Regions from separate parts of the Mesorhizobium sp. Ca11 genome, predicted to be linked through region 3. Evidence: predicted binding sites of a transcription regulator. Region 3 holds the regulator's gene; each other region holds the start of a gene.
What was found. The regulator LexA, encoded in region 3, represses DNA repair genes until DNA is damaged. The targets are predictions, from matches to a motif close to TGTTCNNNNTGTGTTCNG.
Positions count from the first base shown of each region.

Region 1 (7,409 bases), on a different contig from region 3:
CTTCCGCTCAGTCCGGCAGCGCGGCGATGACCACAAGCTCGACGACGAGGTCAGGCTGCGCCAGGGCGGCGACACCGATCACCTCCGATGGCGGCGGGTTGTTGTAGCTGCAGTGCTTCGGGCAATGTTCGGCAAAGAATTCGTCCAGCACGTCCAGGCGGAAGTTTGGTGAGCTGAGGACGCCGCCGGACGGAAAAGGTCCTTTGACGTAGAACGTCACCTTGACCAAATGGTCAAGCGAGCTGCCAAGTTCCTCCAGGTCCGACTTTATGTTGGCCAGGATTTCGCGCCACTGCGTTGCCGCGTCGCCGACAGCGCCGCCCTGGTGTTTCGAGGGATCGTAGTCGTCGACGGTGGCGGTGTTGCCGGACAGAAAAACATATCCCTTGGCGTCCGAGACGACCGTGCCCTTGCCCCAAGGCATCAAACGATCGCCTTTGAATTTCTTGTGCGTCGTGAGGTTCATTTCTGCCTCCTGTCGCCAGATAATTGTCTCAATACAATTCCGGGCGGAAAACCGCTGCGCAGTTCTTCTGGAATTGCCCTAATCAACCCACATGCCGGTTCGCTTGTGCCAGTCGGCGATCGATTCCTCCGGATAGACGTCGAATACCTTGTCGTTCTTGCCGACGACCGGCTCGACCCAGTTCGCCTTGTATTTCAGCATCAGATGCACCTTTTCCGGCGGTGTCGGCAGGTCGGTGTCGATCGCCGAGGCGAAGGGGTGAACGAGGTCCGGCCACGTCGGGTCGTAGAGCCAGAGTGCTGCGCCGCATTTCCTGCAGAAATTGCGCTCGCCGGTCGAGACCTCGCAATGCGGATGCTCGTCGTCCTCGATCTCGGCGCGATAGACGCCGAGGCTGCGCTTGCCCCTTATGTTCATCGTCTCGTAGTCGGCGCCGAGATTGATGGCGAACCCGCCGCCGCCCTGCTGCTTGCGGCAGATCGAGCAGTAGCAGAGCATGAAGGGCACAGGCGTGTGGCTCTCCACCTCGAAGCGGACGGCGCCGCAGCGGCAGGAGCCTTTGAGCAGGACGGGCATGGCGGAACTCCGTTTTCAGATTTGAACCTGTCAGCATGCTTTTGGTTGCGGCGATGACAAGGCCGGTGACGGATGAGATGATCGCGGCATGGATAATGCGCGTCTTGAAGAATTGTTCGAAAGCCTTGGACCGATCGCCATCCGAAAACTGTTCGGCGGCAAGGGCATCTATTGCGACGGCGTCATCGTCGCGGTCGTCGTACGCGGCGAGCTGATGCTCAAGGCGGACGAGCAAACGATTCCCGATTTCGAAGCCGCCGGCTGCAAGCAATGGACCTATACCGGCTCGCGCCACGGCAAGGAGGTGGCGATGCCCTATTGGAGCATTCCCGACGAGGCCTTCGACGATCCGGACGAAATGGCAGTGTGGGCGCGGCGGGCTTATGAAGCGGGACGAAGGGCGGGGAAGTGAAAGTTAGAAATGCTGGCGGGACAGAGGGGGTGTGAAGGAACTCGGCCATTGCGGTTGGCCGGGCTGCCGCAACTTGAACGTTCTATAACGCCTTGGCGATCTCCGCCGCCAGCCGCGCATTGTTCTCGACCAGCGCGATGTTGGTCTTGAGGCTGCGACCGCCGGTCAGCTCCAGGATCTTCGACAGCAGGAACGGTGTCACCGCCTTGCCGGTGACGTTGAGCGCCTCGGCAGCCTTTTGCGCGGCCTGGATGTAGCCGTCCATCTCGGCGGCCGGGATTTCGTCATTCTGCGGCACCGGGTTGGCGACGAGGATGCCGCCGCCCAGGCCCAGCGCTTGGCGCGTTCTGTAGAAATGCGCGATGTCTTCCGCCGCATTGAGCGTCAACGGCGCGCGGAAGGGCGACTGCCTCGACCAGAAGGCGGGCATCGTCTCGCAGCCATGGCCGATAACCGGCACGCCGCGCGTTTCCAGCACTTCCAGCGTCTTTTCGATGTCGAGAATCGCCTTGGCGCCGGCCGAGACGACGATGACCGGCGTGCGCGCCAGTTCGTCGAGGTCGGCCGAGATATCGAAGCTTTTCTCAGCGCCCTTGTGGACGCCGCCAATGCCGCCGGTGGCGAACACTTTTATGCCGGCCATATGCGCGGCGATCATGGTCGCCGCAACCGTGGTGCCCCCGGTGCGCGTTTGAGCGACCGCGAAACCGAGATCGGCGCGCGACAGCTTCATGGCGTCACCGGTCATGGCAAGCGATTCGCGCTCGCCGTCGGAGAGGCCGATCTTGATACGGCCCTCGACCACGGCGATCGTCGCCGGTACCGCGCCGCCATCGATGATGATCTGCTCGACCTTGGCGGCCATCGCACCATTGTCGGGGTAGGGCATGCCGTGGGTGATGATGGTGCTTTCCAGCGCCACCACGGGCCGGCCGGCGGCAAGCGCCTCCGCCACGGGCGGATGGATATCGACGAAGGGGCGGGCGGTATCAGGCGTCATGGCTGTCTCCGATCCGAACGGATTGCTTCGGCAGTGGTGGCCCTATGCCACTTCCCGCGGCTCCGGCACAAGGGCAAGCGCCTGCGTGAAGTTGGCGATCGTGAAGGACGGCACGGCCTGCGGGCTCTCTATGGCGAGCATCGCCGCGGCAAGGCCTTCGCGTAGTGCTGCGCGCAGCGGCAGGCCGCGCAGCAAGGCGGCGACGGTTGCGCCGGTCAAGGCGTCGCCGGCGCCGGTCACGTCGGCCACCTTGCGCGGCGCGGGCGGATCGATCTCGAAGATTCCGGTGTCGTCGAAGCCCAGCACCGGAGCGCTGCCGGACGTGACCACGCCGGTGTCCAGGCCTGCCCGCCTGAGCGCGTCGACGAGAGTCTTGCCGGATGGCTCGGCGCCGACCAGCGCGGCGGCTTCGCGACGGTTCATGAAGAGCAGCGACAGATCGTCGAGCAGCGGCGCCAGGCGGACGACCTTGGCCGGCGAAACGGCGATGGCGAAGACCGGCCGACCGCCGGCAAGCGTCAGCAGGCGCTCCAGCGCCGCCGTCGGCAGGTTGGCGTCGCACAGGATGGCGTCGGCGGCGGCGATCGCCTCGCGCACCTTGGCGCGTCTTATTTGCTTGGGAAAGGCAAGATCGTAGAGCGCCATGTCGGCCAGCCCGACGATCAACTCGCCTTCGGCATCGATCAGCGCCGTGTAGCTCGGCGTCGTGCGGTCGAGGAACACCACCGAAAGGTCGGTTATCCCGGCGTTGTCGATCGCCGAGGCGACTGTGTCCGCCGCAGCGTCACCGCCACGCACCGAGATCAGCGAGGCCGACACGCCGCGCTTCACCACGCTGCGCAGCGCGTTGAAAACCACGCCGCCGACGTCCTCGCGCATGATGCCGGGATTCGAAGCCGCGGGCACATAGACGCCCGAGACCTGGCCGCGCCGGTCGATATGGGCGCCGCCGAGCGCCAGGATTGTTGGGGATGTCGGCATTTCGGGTCGGTGACTTTCGTTGATCGTGCGGCCGCGCACACTAGGTTTCTGCGCGTCGCCCTGCAATCGGGGTCGCGATTCGGACGGCCGGATATCGAAATCTCTTCTGGACCCGTGGTTGCACTCCGCACCAGTCCGGATGTATACCGTCCGAACATGTAGCTAATTTTGAGGGACGGAAGCCTGTCGTCCCCCTCGATTCGGACGGTGCGCTTAGGCGGCGCGCTGTGTGGGCGCGAGCGGTGTTGGCCGCATTAGTCGGCGTCGTTGCCTATTTGATGGTATCTGCCCTTTTCGGCGAAGAGGATATGCCGGGTCTCGGTCGGAGGGGGAGTTCCCGCTTTCTCCTCGTCAAATTCTCGATTGCGGCCAGCGATAGCGTATCTATGGCAGAATCGGGTGAAACGGCGCTTGTTGAAGCCGTCAAAGTAATAGATCACCCCCAAACATAGACGAACTCCCAATTGTCTGGCGTAATGAAAACAAGCGGCTGCCGGTCCTTCGATCCTTGGGCGGGGTTGTCGCCCGGTTGAACCACCCTGTCCACGGGCGCCAGTTCACTATCAGTCAAATCGTTGACTACTGGCAATTCCGCGAGATCGAGAATGCGCCCGTTGAACAGGCCCATTCGGACATGGATGACGACCTTGTGCGCTGGCAGACGCCCGACGTTCCGAACTTCAATGTGACCCATCACGTCTTGCGTGCCAATCAGCTGATTAACGCCCTTTGGCGCAACCGCGAGGTACGCCCGAAGCTCCTTCTCACTGGCGTCTTTGGCGATGGCATTGGCGGCGCGGGCCTCGCGATAACCCAATTGAGCCATTCTATGGGCATGGGCGCTAGACCTGACGGCATGTTCGTTGGCGGTGACGGATTGAGCGGTAACCTTTCTAGCTTCACCAAGGTTCAAATAGACCAACCAAACGCCGCCAGCGGTGAAAAGCAGAGAGAGCCCGGATATGATGAAAGCGCCAAGGGACCATTTGGCTACCTTCTGTTGTGCTGCCAGATCGGCCTCGCCGCGCTTGGTGTCTCGTTCGGCTTCAAGTTCCTGACGAAGGCATTTTACGAGGTCGAGGCCGGCCGTAGCGCCGCAGGATTTCAATATTTCCTCATTGGAGTGGGATGCAAAGTCTTCGGCGTAATGGTCGGCCTGCTTATCGTATTGGATATGTTGGGATGATAGCTGCCATCCCATTATTGCAGCCAAGACGATGCACACAGACGCCGTTGCGATACCTACGGTCATCGCACTGTTCCGATCACTAGACATCAAAATGACGTTGCCCCATTTCCCCTATTGGTAACTATCACGTACAATGCGCGTTACGGCAACATGGGACGCAAGATGGACGAGACGACAGACCGCTTTGACAGACTTCTACACGCGATGGCTACAAAGCCACCGCTTACCATCCCGGGCGCGGGAACGATTGCAGCAAAAGGTCAAGCATCAAGTGCGGATGCTTCCGCAGGTTCTGCCGGAATTCGAACTCCCAAAGGTAAGTCTGCAACCACTTCTCAGAAACGGCAACGTAAGTCCCGCGCATAGAGCGCTTAACGTGCGACCAGAAAGCCTCGATGTTGTTGGTGTGGACGGCACCGTTCACGTATTCGCCGGAACGATGGTTCACGGTGCCATGCAGGTAGCTAAGCTCTGACAACTCGCGGAACGCGCCGGTCTCATCCGTGCGATGCGCGAACCGGGCTTAACCCAAGCGAAGATCGCCGGCATCACATGCTTGCGGCCACGGCCCGGCAGGACGCGGGTGATGACCTCGCCGCCGCGTTCGATGGCGCCGAACACGACCATCTTGTCGTCCTCGCCCATCTTGTCCGTGCCGCCGTAAAACATCTTGTCGGCTTCAACGATGCCGCCGTCCTTGCCACCAAGCGGCGTGTCGCCATCGACATAGCCCATGTACTGGCGGATCAGGTTGCACATGCGCCAAGCCGTCTTGTAGGTGACGCCGATTGTGCGCTGGACTTCCTTGGCCGACACGCCGTTGCGGGAAGAGCAGAACAGGAACATGACGGTGAACCAGTCGCGCAAGGATGTGCGCGTGGCTTCAAACGGCGTGCCAGCGGTTGGGTAGACCTGATAGCCGCAGAAATCGCACTCATAGCAACGGCGCGACTTCACGCGGTGGAAGTTGGCTTCCTTGCCGCACTTGGCGCAAACGTGCCGCTTGCCATACCGCGTCGCCATGAGGTGATCGAGGCACGAATCATCGGTCGGGAACCGTTCGAGGAACGATTTGAGGGTTTCGGGTTTAGGGGTCGTGCTCATGCGACAACACATAGCACTTCATGTTACATGTTTCAAGGGGATATATCCGCACCAGCCCTGGTGAGACAAAAGTAGAACAAATCCAGATATTGATTATTTTTCAGATATTTGTTGCCCCTTGCCAAATGAGAACAAAAAAGGTACAAAACAAGCAGGGATCACGGATTGTCCGGCCTTCATTGACGACCAAGGGGTGATGTATCATGGCTCAGAATTCTTTGCGGCTTGTAGAGGATAAGGCAGTGGACAAATCAAAGGCTCTGGACGCGGCGCTGTCGCAAATCGAGCGCGCCTTCGGCAAGGGCTCGATCATGCGGCTCGGCGCCAACGAGCAGGTGGTCGAGATCGAAACCGTGCCGACCGGCTCGCTCGGCCTCGACATCGCGCTCGGCGTCGGCGGCCTGCCGCGCGGCCGCATCATCGAGATCTACGGGCCGGAAAGCTCGGGCAAGACGACGCTGGCGCTGCACACGGTGGCGGAAGCTCAGAAGAAGGGCGGTATCTGCGCCTTCGTCGATGCCGAGCACGCGCTCGATCCGGTCTATGCCCGCAAGCTTGGCGTCGACCTCGAAAACCTTTTGATCTCGCAGCCCGACACCGGTGAGCAGGCGCTGGAGATCTGCGACACGCTGGTGCGTTCGGGCGCCATCGACGTGCTGGTCGTCGACTCGGTGGCGGCACTGACGCCGCGCGCTGAAATCGAAGGCGAGATGGGCGATTCGCTGCCCGGTCTTCAGGCTCGCCTGATGAGCCAGGCGCTGCGCAAGCTGACCGCCTCGATCTCGCGTTCCAACACCATGGTCATCTTCATCAATCAGATCCGCATGAAGATCGGCGTCATGTTCGGCTCGCCCGAGACGACCACCGGCGGCAACGCGCTGAAATTCTACGCCTCGGTGCGCCTCGACATCCGTCGCATCGGCTCGGTCAAGGACCGCGACGAGGTCGTCGGCAACCAGACCCGCGTCAAGGTGGTGAAGAACAAGCTGGCCCCGCCCTTCAAGGTGGTCGAGTTCGACATCATGTATGGCGAGGGCGTGTCGAAGACAGGCGAGCTGATCGATCTCGGCGTCAAGGCCGGCGTCATCGAGAAGTCGGGCGCCTGGTTCTCCTACAATTCCCAGCGCCTCGGCCAAGGTCGCGAGAACGCAAAGCTGTTTCTGCGCGACAATCCCGACACGGCACGTGAGGTCGAGCTTGCGTTGCGCCAGAATGCCGGACTGATCGCCGAGAAATTCCTCGAGAACGGCGGCTCCGAAGGCGGCGACGACGGTTTCGAGGATGAAGCCGGCGCCCTGTAAAGTGCGTTTACCCTGGGATTTTGCGCTCCGGGGCGATCCAAAGGCGCCCGAGGATAGTTGGTTGGCTTAGCCGGAGTTCGGCCGCAATCCTGGTTTATCGCCTTATGCTTATGTAATCGAGTTCTTGTATTGCGTAACCCGAGCCGCCGGCCTTCGTGCCGGCGGTTTTGCGTTGTGCGGGCGGGGCTGAGCCGCCGCTCGTCCGCCAATCGGCCCAAAGCGCGTCGCGCTGCAATGAATTCAGGCAATGCGCTTTGGTACATGCTTGTGCCTGTCGTTTTCCCAAAACCGCTTGCGCAGTTTTGAGCGACACGCCTGTTTTCCGTGTTTCTGGACAGGCACAAGAGCTATCGCTAAAAGGCCAATCTATCTTCTGAAAC
Region 1 covers NZ_JAIUHU010000001.1:55,844-63,252, reverse strand. Annotated here, with positions in the region: gene LB538_RS00345 (RidA family protein) at 8-466, opposite strand; gene LB538_RS00340 (GFA family protein) at 545-1,042, opposite strand; gene LB538_RS00335 (TfoX/Sxy family protein) at 1,131-1,454, shown strand; gene LB538_RS00330 (pseudouridine-5'-phosphate glycosidase) at 1,537-2,454, opposite strand; gene LB538_RS00325 (carbohydrate kinase family protein) at 2,497-3,435, opposite strand; gene LB538_RS00320 (hypothetical protein) at 3,872-4,687, opposite strand; partial or broken gene LB538_RS00315 (IS1595 family transposase) at 4,848-5,728, opposite strand; gene recA (recombinase RecA) at 5,932-7,029, shown strand.
Region 1: recA (recombinase RecA) is a predicted target of LexA. The motif match lies at 5,856-5,873, and genes of this name have one in related genera.

Region 2 (7,409 bases), on a different contig from region 3:
ACGATAACTTGATCCAAGAAAACTTGGCTCTGGCATTCAGGAGCTCACGATGGGCGCGGCGATCAACGATCCACGCACGTTGCGATATGTCGCGGAAATCACGCGCAAGCTGGCGAAGATGCTCTCGCGCACGCGCTACAACATGCTCGTCTACCTTCTTGAGATGACGGCGGTCGAGGCGGAGAGCCTGGCCAACGAGCAGGACCCCAAGCAGGTCCGGCCGGCGGAGCCGCCTCAGGTCCTCGGCTGAGCGCTCGCCATAAGGCGGTCCAGAGCGTTTCACCGTTTCGAGGAAACGGTAAATCGCTCCATCTCCCTGTTTTGACGCAGTTCCGGGCGGAAAGGCTACGCCGAAGTCGCCGAGCCTAACCGCTCACACTTTTCCTGGAATTGCTCAAGGACGGCGAGACATTGCAGCCTGTGCGCCTCGATTACCGGCGGAGCGTCGCATTCGATGATGGCGCGCTCGAACCGGTCGAGCGCGTCCAGCGCCGCAAGCAGGTCGCCGGACGGACTGCCCAGCGAAAACAGGATGCGCCGCGCCTTGACGCCGTGAGCCGCACTCACTGAGCACTGCGCGGCGACCCCGCGGCGCAACGCGGCAAGGTCGGCCAGATGGTCGCGCAATGGCCATGGCGCGACATCATCCGCTGCGGGCAACATGCCTCACGCCTTGGCCTTACGCTTGCCCTTGCTCCTGGCCGCGTCGCCGCCGGCCGGCTTGCGGCCGAGGCCGGAGGATTTGGCCAACGCCGAGCGGGTGGCCGAGTAGCTCGGCGCCACCATCGGATAATCGGCGGGCAGGCCCCATTTCGCACGATATTCGTCCGGCGTCAGGTTATGATCGGTCGCGAGGTGACGCTTCAACGACTTGAACTTCTTTCCGTCCTCCAGGCACACGATGTGGTCGGGGAAAACCGAGCGCTTCGGGTTGACCGCAGGCGTCTGCGCCACCGCCTCCTTGACAACGCTGCCGGTGGCGAGCCTGCGCACCGACGCGCTGACGCTGGCGATCAGATCGGGCAGGCCGGATGCAGGGAGCGGATTGTTGCCGACATAGGCCGAGACAATGTCGGCGGTCAGTTCGATTGCAGTCTTGTCGTCGATGTTGGACAATTTTTTCACCTTCTGCTGGCCCTCAAATCGCCAGCTCTTTTTTTAAGACTTTCGTCGGTGTATCGAATTGGACCTGTCCCCCAACGGACCGTCCAGAGTCAGTAAAGCTACGAGACTCAATACCAGGCGATGTTTCTACACGGACTGGAAACGCGCAAGTTAGGAATTCTAATAGCTATAGCGCACGCTTTATAGCACCGGCCGCCCGCCTGGATAGGTAAAAAGGGCTATAGCACTTCAACCTACGGTAGGAGTTGCTGAAAAATCGAAGTTCAGGCCAAGTTCCAGCACGGCAACGGCAATCCCCCCGCCGGATGCTCGACCATGCGCGATTCGGCGGCCCCATGGCAAATCGCTCATCCGGCGGCGATACCGCGCCTGAGCTCGGCAGGCGGCCTCTCCGCGAGGATCTCCAGCACGCGCTTCCAGCGCGCGCAGCGGCTAAAGTCCTTCTGCTCGATGGCCTTTTCGGCCTTCATGGCCGCATAGAGCGGCGCCTCCGCGCCAAACTCCCTGACCAGCCAGTGCGCCTCCTGCCTGGCGCGGCGTTCGTCCTCGTCAACGGCCATTTTGGACATTGTGCCTGCTCTCCGTACCTTCGATGCCGACCGCAAGGCAGCTGCCAATGACGAGGACGGCGCCGGCAACAGCCGTCATCGACAAGCTTTCGCCCGAGAGCGTCAGCAGAAACGTGGAAGCTATCGGCGTCAGATAGGCGACGACCGCTATCCTGCCGCCGTGGTCGAGCTTTGCCGCGCGCGACCAGAAATAATAGCCGAGCCCCATCGGGCCGGCGCCGAGATAGAAGCCGAGCAGAAGATGCGCGCCGCTCGGGCGCACGACGCCATCATGCAGGCACCAGGCGAAGGTGAGCGCGACACCGATCAGCGCCGAAGGCAGGAGCAGCCGCTCGGGCGACACGGCGAGGCGGCCGACAGCGAACGAGTAGAAGGCCATGCAGAGCGCGGAGCCGAAAGCGGCGAGATAGCCGACAAGGCTGCCGCCTTCGAACCATGCACTGTTGGACCAAAAATGCGCTCGGCCGCCGGAGATCACTAGCGCCACGCCGACGAAACCAAGCGCCGCCGCCAGCCCGAGCAACAGCGGACGCCGCGGCCTGCCAAGCAGGATGACCGCCGCGGCAGTCATCAGCGGCCAAGTATAGGCGACAAGGTTCGCCTCGATGACCGGCGCCGAGGCGAAGCCGATATATTGCAGGACCATGGTGCCGACCAGGCCGAGGAAGCCAACGAGATAGGCGAGCGCGGCATTTCCCTTCTCCCCTTGTGGGAGAAGGTGGATCGGCGCGAAGCGCCGAGACGGATGAGGGGTGTTGGAAGGAACTCCGGCGTCGGCGATCCGTCCAGCACCCCTCATTCGACCGAGCTTCGCTCGGCCACCTTCCCCCACAAGAGGGGAAGGAAAGAGCCGGATCAGCGCGAAAACCAGGGTCGCGCCGCAAAATTGCAGGAACTGCACTTGCGACACCGGATAGACGGCAAGCAACGTCTTGCCGACCAGGGCGTTGGTCGCCCACAGCGCCACGGCGCCGAGGGCGAAGGCAAGCGCCGCGCCGCGGGCGCCGGAAAGGCTTTGGCTTTCCGGCATGACCGGCCCGAGGCTCAGCGACACTGAAGGCGGCTGACACTCGACCGGATCGTCGGTCATTACCAAGACTCCCTCGCCCCGCCGGAAACCGCTTCCGCCGTCGGCTGCGGCACGGGATGTTCCTCGGCATGGCGGCGGTAGGCGGGCAGCTGGTTGGTCCAGACATCCTCGGCCAGCTCGTTCACCCAGGCACGGTCATGGTCGTTGTCGGCGGCGAGGTAGAACATGCGGTTGTCGTCGACATAGGGTTTGGCCGTCGAGCGCTGGTTGAGCACCAGGGTGACGCGCTCGCCGAGCTGGATCGGCGCGGTGCGGTGGAGCACACCGAGGAACTGGCCGAGCGTGGCGTAATTCATCTTGTGGTCGATGCGCATGATCTTGTTGCGCGGCAGCTCGCGGCCGGATTCCAGAATCGAGCGGCCGGTCTCGGAATCGTCGCAGTAGATTTCCAGATGACCGCCGATGAGAGGATCGCTGATCGACAGCGGAATGAGCTCCGTCACCGGAACGCCGTCGCAATGCCATTCGACCGCGCCATCCCTTGGATTCATGAAGGTGACGGTCGAGCCGACGATCGACAGCGGATAGGGCTCGAGCTTGGTTCCCATCATGTCGGACAATCTTTCCAGGCGCAGCTTGTCGTGCAAGAGCTCCTTGATCTCGGGAATATAGCGGTCGGCACCAGTGATGAAGGTGAGGTCGAGGTGCTTGTGCACGGCATGGCTGGCCTTCAATTTGAGCGCCGCTTCTTCGATGGCGGCAAGCAGAGCCGGGTCGTAACCGTGACGATACTGGGCGACGCCGAAACCCGACACTTTCCAGGAGGTCTCATGACCAATGATGGCCTCGCGGCTCATTGCACAGCGCAGTTCGGGAATTGTATGGGCGTTCATTCTATTTTCTCCAAGATGGGGGCAACACTTGGTTAACAGTCATTTAAACGCCTACCCCTGTAAATTTAGGAATGCTGGTGGTAGCGTAAGCGCAGCTTAAGGTCGAAACCCCGTGCGACTGCTCAGTCAGGTCAATCTCAATTCGCTGAAAATCGTGGAAAGCGCCGCGAGGCACAGGAATTTCACGCGTGCCGGCGAGGAGCAGTTCATCACCGCTTCCGCCGTCAGTCAGCGCGTCAAGAGCCTGGAGGACCAGCTTCGCTTCAAGATCTTCGAGCGCGGCGGCAATGCCGTGTCGCTGACGCCGGAGGGCGAGACCTATGTGGCGCGCGTGCGCGAGGCGCTGGAGCGGATCGTGGCGGCCAGCATGGAGGCTACCGGCCAGTCGCAGGCGCATGTGTTGCGGATCTGCGTGCTGCCGACCTTTGCGGCGCGCTGGCTGTTTCCGCGGCTTTCGGCCTTCCAGCATCAATATTCTGATATTGAGATGCGGGTGTCGACCTCTTACGCCACGCATGAATTCTCGACTTCGGAATACGACCTCGAAATCCGTTATGGCGACGGCAATTTCCCCGGTCTCACGTCGGAGCTGCTGTTCAAGGAAGACCTGACGCCGGTGTGCAGCCGCAAACTCTTCCATGAGGTGCTGGGCGACAAACCGCTGTCGAAGGTCGTGCCGGAGGATCTGCGCTATTTCACGCTGCTACACTCTGACACGTGCACGCAGAACTGGCAGTCGTGGCTGGGCTTTGCCGGCGCAAGCTTCGTGCTTGGCGAAACGAGGAGCGTCTATTTCGATAGCTGCATGATGTCCTACGAAGCGGCCAATGCCGGCATGGGCTTTGCCGTCGCCAACCGCGCCTATATGGCAAGCGACATCCGCGCCGAACGGCTGGTGGCCCCCTTCGCGGTCCACCATCCCAACACGGCGGGTTGGTATTTCGTCAGCCCCATCAAGGCGGTCGGCGCCCGCAAGGTCGAGCTGTTCAAGCGGTGGATCATGGCCGAAGCGGCGCTGACGCAGCGCCAGTTGGACATCGAGATCGCCAACGTGCCGGTACGGCGCGTGGCGATGGCGTGAAGGCCAGTCTTCCACGGATGCTCACTTGAGCGAATCCCGCACCATCGGAGGCCTCGCAATGACGGGCCCTGCAGAATTTCGTGATTTTCCGGTGGCTCCATAGCCGGCTACCGCGATCGCACCATGACGCGAAGCGGAGACTCAGCTATGTTGGATTGTGCGGCGGGCCTGATTTTCCCGCTTGGCCGGCGCTACCCAGCTTCCTCCCAAGCAGCGCCGGCCTTCTTCGTTTCAGCCCGACGATAATCTCGGCAAGGCCGGCCCTGGCGCTATTGCTTCGGCGGTGTGCCTGGCTGATCGCCGCCGGTGGTCGATTTCGGCACAGGGTTCTTGTCGACCTGCGGGTTCTGGTTGACTTCATCGCCCGGCGCCTTGGTGGGCGGCACGCTGTTGTCGCAGGCGGCGAGCACGAGCCCTGCCGCAAGAGCCAGCAGCACAGGAAGCTTCTTCATGACGACCTCCTCTCGTTCGCTCCTTTGAGGGGCAAACGGGGCGGTGGCGGTTTGGTTGCGTTGACCGGCGGGAACCAACCGATCCGAGTCCGGTTGGAATCCCGAGCCAATCGAACGCAACGAGGAAACTAATTATGGTCCGCCTTCTGCTTGCCGGGCTTTTTGCCTACACCGCCTATCGCGTTGCCGTGAGGATCATCGACGAAGTGCCTGGAGACGTCGCGCCGCTGGATATGCCGGGCGACGAAAGGCGCAATTTGCGGCGCCAGTCGGCGGCGATGGGGGTCGAGCCGAAGCGGTAGCGGCTCTTTCGATTGGGAATAGCCCCTTCCGGTGAAGCGTGGATGCCGGCGCTGCCCCTCTCCGGCCGCTTCGCGGCCACCTCTTCCCGCTCGCGCGGGGCGAGGAAATTATTGCGAACAAAGCGGAAACGATGCTTGATGGGCGATGAACATCGCCGCTCGTGATTCGTCCTTCGAGGCGCCCGCCTATCTTGGCCGGCTGAACGACGCGCAGCGGCTGGCGGTGATGCATGGCAACGGCAAGGTGGCGGCGCCGCTGCTGGTGATCGCCGGCGCCGGCTCCGGCAAGACCAACACGCTGGCGCATCGCGTCGCCCATCTCATCGTCAAGGGCGCCGATCCGCGCCGCATTCTGTTGATGACCTTCTCGCGCCGCGCGGCGGCCGAGATGGCCAAGCGCGTCGAGCGCATTGCCGGCGAGGTGCTGGGGCGCGACGCGGCAATCATCGCCGACGCGCTGGCCTGGGCCGGCACTTTCCACGGCATCGGCGCGCGACTGCTGCGCGACTATGCCGAACAGATCGGCCTCGACCCGGCCTTCACCATCCATGACCGCGAGGATTCGGCCGACCTGATGAACCTTGCGCGGCACGAGCTGGGATTCTCGAAGACCGAAAGCCGCTTTCCCACCAAAGGCACCTGCCTGCAGATCTATTCGCGCGCGGTGAATGCGCAGGCGCCGCTGGGAGAAGTGCTTGGCTCGGCTTTCCCCTGGTGCTCAGGATGGGCGGACCAGCTGAAAGAGCTGTTCGCGGCCTATGTCGAGGCCAAGCAGGCGCAGAACGTTCTCGATTACGACGACCTGCTGCTCTACTGGGCGCAGATGGCGGCCGAGCCGGAGATCGCGGCGCATCTCGGCGGCCGCTTCGATCACGTGCTGGTCGACGAGTACCAGGATACCAACCGGCTGCAGGCCTCGATCCTTCTAGCGCTGAAGCCGGACGGCGCCGGGCTGACCGTGGTGGGCGACGACGCACAGTCGATCTATTCCTTCCGCGCTGCCGAAGTGCGCAACATCCTCGATTTCCCGAAACAATTCGCAAAGCCCACCGAGATCGTCATGCTGGAGCGCAACTACCGCTCGACCGAGACGATCCTGGCCGCCGCCAACAAGGTGATCGGCGAGGCCAGCGAGCGCTTCACCAAGAATCTGTGGACCGAGCGCCGGTCCTCGCACAAACCGCAACTGGTCAGCGTGCGCGACGAGGCCGAGCAGGCCAACTATGTATGCCAGGCGATCCTGGCTGAGCGCGAGGCGGGCACGGCGCTGAAGGCACAGGCGGTGCTGTTCCGCACCTCGAGCCATAGCGGGCCGCTGGAGGTGGAGCTGACGCGCCGCAACATTCCCTTCGTCAAGTTCGGCGGGCTGAAATTCCTCGATGCCGCGCATGTCAAGGACATGCTGGCGATGCTGCGCTTTGCCGAGAACCCGCGCGACCGCATCGCCGGTTTTCGCGTGCTGCAGCTTATGCCGGGCATCGGCCCGTCCGCCGCCTCGCAGATCGTCGACGCCATGGCGACATCGCTGGACGAGACACTGGGCCTCGCACGGTTCCGGCCGCCGCAGCGCGCGGCGCAGGACTGGCCGGTCTTCCTCGACATCTATGGCGGTTTACGCGCCGGCGCGAAATGGCCGGCCGACCTCGAGCGGATCAGGCTGTGGTACGAGCCGCATCTGGAGCGCATCCATGAGGATGCGATCACGCGCCGGGCCGATCTCCACCAGCTTGAGCAGATCGCATCGACCTATCCGTCGCGCGAGCGGTTCCTGACCGAGCTCACCCTCGACCCGCCCGACGCCACAAGCGACCAGGCCGGACCGCCGCATCGCGACGAGGACTATCTCATCCTATCGACCATCCATTCGGCCAAGGGCCAGGAATGGAAGAACGTCTTCGTGCTCAATACCGTTGACGGCTGCATCCCGGCCGATCTCGGCGTCGGCACCAAGGAGGAC
Region 2 covers NZ_JAIUHU010000008.1:154,928-162,336, reverse strand. Annotated here, with positions in the region: gene LB538_RS16425 (hypothetical protein) at 50-250, shown strand; gene LB538_RS16420 (hypothetical protein) at 346-663, opposite strand; gene LB538_RS16415 (MucR family transcriptional regulator) at 667-1,116, opposite strand; gene LB538_RS16410 (hypothetical protein) at 1,473-1,694, opposite strand; gene LB538_RS16405 (DMT family transporter) at 1,675-2,724, opposite strand; gene LB538_RS16400 (hypothetical protein) at 2,784-3,617, opposite strand; gene LB538_RS16395 (LysR substrate-binding domain-containing protein) at 3,730-4,698, shown strand; gene LB538_RS16390 (hypothetical protein) at 4,968-5,150, opposite strand; gene LB538_RS16385 (hypothetical protein) at 5,285-5,452, shown strand; gene LB538_RS16380 (ATP-dependent helicase) at 5,598-7,409, shown strand, end outside.
Region 2: LB538_RS16380 (ATP-dependent helicase) is a predicted target of LexA. The motif match lies at 5,555-5,572, and genes of this name have one in related genera.

Region 3 (7,409 bases):
AAGCATTGGCACGGCGGCCACCACCGAGCTCGACCGCGGCGTCGGCTTTCTGCTGGTGCCGGTGTTCCTGGCAGCCGGCGTGATCTGTTACTTCTCGCTGAGCGCCGAGCCGGACCTCTACAGGCCGCTCGCGGCGGTCGCCCTGATGGCGGTCTGCGCGGCGGTCTCGCGTTCCCGGCACAGAACGCACCTTGTCTTCATGGCGGCGTTTTTCTGCGCCTTGGGCTTTCTCGCGGCCAAGGTGGAGACCTGGCGGATGGCGACCCCGATGCTGGGTTCCGAAATCCAGACACGGCTGACGGGCCGCCTCGTCACCGCCGAGGCGATGGCCAACGGCCGTGTCCGGCTCACCATAGATCTGATATCCACGGAGCGTCCGAAGCTGCGCTACGCGCCGGACCGCATCAGGCTGTCGGCGCGCAGGATCCCGTCCGGCATGTCGGCCGGGTCGATGCTGACCGGCTATGCCAAGCTGCTGCCGCCGACAGGTCCGGTTCGGCCTGACAGCTACGACTTTTCCTTCGACAGCTATTTTGCCGGCATCGGCGCCAGTGGCTTTTTCCTGGGCGATCCGAAACTTGTCGCGCCGACCCCGAGTGCGCCAACGGAGGTGCCGTTTGGCGCACGCGTGGCATCGGCCGTAGAAAACGCACGCGAGGGAATTGCCGACCACATCAGGAGCAGCATCGGCGGTTCCGAGGGCGAGATCGCGGCGGCGCTGATCGTCGGCGTTCGTGCCGGCATTCCGGAAGCCATCAACGAGTCGATGCGGCGGACCGGCATCTACCACATCATTTCGATCTCCGGCCTGCACATGGCGCTGGTCGCCGGCACGATCATGGTCCTGCTACGCGGCGCCTTCGCGCTGTTTCCGGATTTCTCGTCGCGCCGGCCGGTGAAGAAATATGCCGCTGGCATCGCGCTGGCGTCGATCGCCGCCTATCTCGTGATCTCCGGCATCGTGGTGGCGGCCGAGCGAAGCTTCATCATGCTTGGCGTGATGCTGGTCGCCGTGCTTTTCGACCGCGCAGCGCTGACCATGCGCAACCTGGCGATCTCTGCCATCGCTGTCATCCTGGTCTCGCCGCATGAAGTGGTCGGCCCGAGCTTCCAGATGTCCTTCGCTGCCACCGCCGCCCTGGTCGGCGCCTATGCCGGCTTTGCCGACTATCGCGCCGGCAAAACGACCGCGCCGCCGGCAAAGCGTTCGTTTCTCGGGTTCCTATCGCGAAAACTGGCGATTGGAGCGGGTGGCGCCGCCGTGACGTCGCTCATCGCGGGCAGCGCGACATTGTTGTTTGCCATCTGGCACTTCCAGCGGGTGTCGCCGCTCAGCCTGCTGGCCAATCTGGCGGTGATGCCGATCGTCTCATTGGTCGTCATGCCATTCGCCGTGCTGAGCGCGCTGGCCATGCCCTTCGGCTTCGACGGTCCCTTCCTCTTTGTCATGGGCAAAGGCCTGACGGCGATGATCACCATTTCGGCATGGATTTCCGAGCGCTCACCGGTCGACGCCGTGGGGCTGATCTCGATCCAGTCGGTGCTGCTGGCGACGGTCGCGCTGGTCATCGCGACGATGGCTACCACCTGGCTGAGGCTTGCCGCCGTTCCTTTCGCGCTCGCTGCGCTGCTGGCCATTCCGCATGTCCGCACACCGGACGTGCTTATCTCGGAGGATGCGCATCTGGTGGCGATGCCGATCGGCGGCGGCGAGCTTGCCGTCAATCGCGAGCGCTCCAACGAGTTCACCACCGACAACTGGAAACGGGCGCTGAAAGCCGAGGAGATCGTGCCGCCGGAAAGGTTCGCCAGAGATATGCTGGACATTGCCGATCCCGTCGACCTGCCGCCCGGCTCGCCCTTCTATTGCACCGGTGATCTCTGCATCGGCCGGCATCCTTCCGGCGCGATCGTCGCGCTCGCCGAGACCCGCGACGCCGCCCGGCCGGCCTGCGGTTTCGCCGACCTCATCGTCATCAACGACGCCACGGCCTATAACCCATGCCGCGATCCGCGTGTGCTCGTCATTACCAAGCGGCAGCTGGCGCGCGACGGCAGCGCCGCCGTCTTCTTCGATCCGCAATCGGCAACCGCGCGGCCAACCGTCCGCTACGCGGTCGTAGAACCATACCGACCCTGGCACGAGCAGCGGAAATACACGCGCGAGGCGAGGGGACTGGCGCCCTATAAGCAGCCGGAAAAACCAGCCGCCGCACCGGCCCAATAGATTGTCGTTCGGGCGAAGACGGCGAGCCGTTCTGCTCAGTAGCGGCGGATAAGTCCCACGAGCTTGCCCTGAACCTTGACCCGGTCCGGTCCGAAGATCCGGGTCTCATAGGCCGGGTTGGCAGCCTCGAGCGCGATCGAGGCACCCTTGCGGCGGAAACGCTTAAGCGTCGCCTCCTCATCGTCGACCAGCGCCACCACGATCTCGCCCGGGCTTGCGGTGTTGGCATTGCGGATGATGACGGTGTCGCCATCGAAGATGCCGGCCTCGATCATCGAGTCGCCCTTGACCTCCAACGCGTAATGCTCGCCGCCCATGATCATGTCCGGCGGCACCGAGATCGAATGCGTCTGGTGCTGGATGGCGTCAATCGGCACGCCGGCGGCGATGCGGCCCATCACCGGAATGGATACGGCCGCCGCGGCCTCGTCGTCATTGCTTGGCGTCGGAGTGCGCGATGGCGTCGTCGGCTTGACCTGGCGACTGAGATTGCCTTGGCCGCCCTGGATGACGCTTGGCGAAAACTTCTTCGCGGCATTCAGGCCAGGCGCGATCGAGTCGGGCAGGCGCAGCACTTCCAGCGCGCGCGCCCGGTTCGGCAGCCGGCGAATGAAGCCGCGTTCTTCCAGCGCCGTGATCAGCCGGTGGATGCCGGACTTGGAGGCAAGGTCGAGCGCCTCCTTCATCTCATCGAATGATGGAGGAATCCCGCTCTCCTTCAGGCGTTCATGGATGAACATCAGGAGTTCATGTTGTTTGCGCGTCAGCATCGGCGGCCCCCACGGGTTCTGAAACCAGAATCAGAAAAACAAACCCAGAACAAACACTATCTGTTCCAGTTGTGTTCCGCAACCGTTTAAAGTTTAGTGAATTTGTTAAGGCTGCCGAAACAATGTCGCATCCGGTGATGCCCTGGCCGCCCCTTGTAGGACAGCGGCATTGATTCCGCTCGATTTTGGAGCTTCGTTAAGCTGAAACAAGAGCCGACACGATCACGAAGCCGCGGATGGGATCACGTCGGCTCGTTCCGTAAGCGCGCGGCACCGTGAACGAAACGAATCCAAAATGCCAACCTTGGCGAAGTTCCGATCCGCAGTCTTCGCCGTCTATGGACCAGCTAACACAGGACCAAAGGTTCTTGCCCTGTCGCCGAGGGTGGTGAGACAACCCCCTCGGCCAGATCGAAATGGAGGCGGCAGCACAATGAGGGGAATTCCTGATCTCGCCGAAGTCGAGGCGATGGATGCCGCGGATCCGCTGCGCGCCATGCGCGATCGCTTCGTCTTGCCGGAAGACGTCATATACCTCGACGGCAATTCGCTGGGCGCCGCTTCGGTGGACGCCTTCAGCGAGATCGAGACTGCCGCGAGGCAGGAATGGGCGCGGGATCTCATCCGCGCCTGGAACACCGCCGGCTGGTTCGATATGCCCATCGAGCTGGGTGACCAGCTAGGACGGCTGATCGGCGCGAAACCCGGCCAGACGGTCGTTTGCGACACGACTTCGATCAACATCTACAAGGTCCTGCATGCGGCACTTACAATGCGGCCCGAGCGTTCGGTGATCGTTGCCGAGGGCGACAGCTTTCCGACCGACCTCTACATGGCGGAAGGCGTCGCATCGACGCGGCCCGGCACGGTGCTGCGGCTCGAAGGCGCCGATGCCCCGACGATTGAGGAACTGGTCGACGATCGCGTCGCGGTCATTCTGGTCAACCACGTCAACTACAAATCCGGCCGGCTGCGCGACATGGCGGCGCTCACCCGCAAGGCTCAGGAAGCCGGCGCGCTGATCGTGTGGGACCTCTGCCACACGGCGGGTGCGCTGCCGGTGGATCTCGACGGCTCTAATGCCGATTTCGCCATTGGCTGCACCTACAAGTATCTCAATGGCGGGCCGGGCTCGCCAGCCTTCATCTACGCCGCGAACCGCCACCATCGCGACATTCGCCAGCCGCTCAGCGGCTGGTGGGGCCATGCCCGGCCTTTCGCGTTCGAGCAGGGCTACGCCGCGGGCACGGGCATCCGGCGGTTCCTTTGCGGAACGCAACCGGTGCTGTCGATGCGCGCGCTGAAAGGGGCGCTGGATATGTGGAACGATGTCGACATCAGGGCCGTGCGGAGAAAAAGCGTCGCACTGACGGACCTGTTCATCCGGCTTGTCGAAGCCAAATGCGGCGGCTTCGGTCTTGAGCTGGAGAGCCCACGCAACGGCGCCGAGCGCGGCAGCCAGGTGTCGTTCGCCCATCCGCATGGCTATCAGGTGATGCGTGCCTTGATCGAGCGCGGCGTGATCGGCGATTTCCGCGCGCCATCCACCATTCGTTTCGGCTTTACGCCGCTCTATGTCGGCTACCGCGATGTCTGGGATGCGGTCGAGATGCTGGAGGACATCCTGCGGACTGGCATCTGGCAAGACGCACGCTTTGCCGTCAAAACAACCGTCACCTGACTTTGAATCGGCGATGCCGAACAAATGACCTGATCGCGGAGACACCGTTGCTGGGACATCGTATTGTCGATTGGGATGACGCCTATGCAAACGGCGCCAATATCGCGGGCGGCGACCGCTGGCCGGCGGCGTGGGATCGGCCGGCGCGGGCGTTTCGCGAAAGGCTGCTGTCAGAGGGCAGGGCGCGGCTCGATGTTGTCTACGGCGAAGCGCCGCGCAATCGCTTCGACCTGTTTCTCCCGTCTGCGGCGCCAAGGGGGCTCGTCGTGTTCATCCACGGCGGCTATTGGATGGAGTCAGACAAGAGCTCCTGGTCGCATCTGGCTGGAGGCGCGCTCGGCCGCGGCTTTGCCGTCGCCATGCCCTCCTACACGCTGTGCCCGCAGACCAGGATCGGCGGCATAGTCGGCGAGGTCGCTGCAGCGATCGAGAAGACGGCGGCCATGGTCGATGGTCCGCTGATGCTGACCGGGCACTCGGCCGGCGGGCATCTCGCCAGCCGGATGGCGACCACGGCCTCACCGCTATCATCCGATGTGGCGCGGCGCATACGCCAAGTGGTTTCGATTTCAGGCCTGCACGACCTTCGGCCGCTGATGTTCACCGCGCTGAACGAGACCCTGAACATCGACGAGCCGGAAGCGCGGAGCGAAAGCCCGGCATTGTTGCGGCCTCGACAGGGAGCCTGCATCACCTGCTGGGCCGGCGGCGGCGAGCGTGCGGAATTCCTGCGCCAGAGCGCGTTGCTCGCCAACATCTGGACCGGGCTCGGCGCCTCCACCCGTTCAGTGGTCGAGCCGGACCGACATCATTTCAACGTTGTCGATGGCCTCGCCGACCCAGATCATCCCCTGACCCGTACGTTGGTCGACGAATAAGAGTTACGATCGACTTCGTCGACGTGTCAGGATCGACCTCGTCGAAGCCTAGCGCAGCATGAGCACGCTGCATTCAGCGCCGGCTTCCGCCGCCGGCGCAAAGGGCTCGCGCACGATCAGGCCGTTGGCGTCGGCGAGCATCCGCAGCATCGAGGAGTCCTGGATTCCGAAAGGCGTCGCGACCAAGGTGCCGGCGTCCTCGCGCACGACGGCGCGCACATAGTCCTGCCTGAGGTCGTTGGCCCGCATCGCGGTGCCAAGCTGGGCCGTTCGCATATCCTGATGGTGATCGCGGCCACCGAGCCGGGCAAGCAGCGGCTTCAGGAAGAGTTGCGAGCAGACAATGCTTGCCACCGGATTGCCCGGCAGCCCGATGCAGCGGACATTGCCAAGCCGGCCAAACATCAGCGGTTTGCCGGGGCGCATGGCGATTTTCCAGAAATCGAGCTGCATGCCTTCGCCGGTCAGCACGCCATGGACGAGGTCGTGGTCGCCGACCGAGGCGCCGCCGAGCGTGACGATGACATCGGCGTCCGCCTCGACCGCTTTCCGGACCAGCGCGGCAATCGCCTCCTGGCGGTCGGCGGCGATGCCGAGATCGAGCGCGAGCGCGCCGACCGACTGGGCGGCGGCGGCAACGCCGTAGGCATTCGACGAAATGATCTGGTCAGGGCCGAGCGCGCTGCCCGGCGGCAGCAATTCGTCGCCGGTGGCGATGATCGCGACCAGCGGCCGGCGCACGACGCACAAGGCTGGGTGGTTGGCCGAGGCCGCCAGCGAAAGGGCCGCCGCATCGAGAACACGGCCCTTTTCGAGCAGCACGTCGCCCTGGCCGAAGTCGAGCCCGCGGCGGCGCACATTGCGTCCTTCCGCGGTCGGCTCCGTCACTTCGATTCTGCCATTGCCGAGATCGCGGACGTTTTCCTGGATGATGACCGTGTCGGCGCCCTCCGGCAACGGCGCCCCGGTGAAGATGCGCACGGCCTGGCCTTCCCCGACGGTTCCGGAGAAACCGCGCCCGGCAGGCGCCATGCCGATGACCTCGAGCAGCGCCGGCGCCGAGGCGACATCGCAGAAGCGCGCGGCATAGCCGTCCATCGCGGAGGCATCGAAAGGTGGCTGCGTGCGCAGCGCGACCACCGGCTCGGCCAGCACGCGACCCGCCGCGTCAGCCAGCGGAACGCGCTCGCCCGGCAGAGCCGTCACGCCGTCGAGCAGGCGTTCGAGCGCCTCGGTGACCGGGAGCAAGGCCATTATGAACCTGCCTTGTAGTCGCCTGATTTGCCGCCGGTCTTCTCGACCAGCCGGACACCGGAAATCACCATCCCGCGGTCCGCTGCCTTGGCCATGTCGTAGATGGTGAGGCAGGCGACTGAAGCGGCGGTCAGCGCCTCCATCTCCACGCCCGTCTTGCCGGTGACGCGGGCGAGCGCGGTGACCTTGAGACCTGGCAAGGAATGGTCCGGCTCGATCTCGACGCCAACTTTGGTCAGAAGCAGCGGATGGCAGAGCGGGATCAGTTCGTGCGTCTTCTTTGCGGCCATGATGCCGGCGATACGGGCAGTCCCCAATACGTCGCCTTTCTTGGCGTCGCCGGCTAGGATCATCTCCAGCGTTTCCGGCTGCATGGAGACGAACCCTTCAGCGACTGCCGTGCGCGTCGTCTCGGCCTTGTCGCCGACATCGACCATGTTGGCTTCGCCTTTGGCGCCAAGATGGGTAAGGGAGGCCATCCTCAAACGGCCTCGGCACGCGCCTTGCCGGTGAGCAGCAGTTGCGTAGCGGCGGCCACGTCGGCCTGCCGCATCAGGCTCTCGCCGACCAGGAAGGTGCCGATCTTGCTCTTCTCCAGC
Region 3 covers NZ_JAIUHU010000011.1:113,942-121,350, reverse strand. Annotated here, with positions in the region: gene LB538_RS20060 (ComEC/Rec2 family competence protein) at 1-2,227, shown strand, start outside; gene lexA (transcriptional repressor LexA) at 2,263-2,997, opposite strand; gene kynU (kynureninase) at 3,431-4,678, shown strand; gene LB538_RS20045 (alpha/beta hydrolase) at 4,726-5,556, shown strand; gene glp (gephyrin-like molybdotransferase Glp) at 5,605-6,810, opposite strand; gene moaC (cyclic pyranopterin monophosphate synthase MoaC) at 6,810-7,289, opposite strand; gene trpC (indole-3-glycerol phosphate synthase TrpC) at 7,292-7,409, opposite strand, start outside.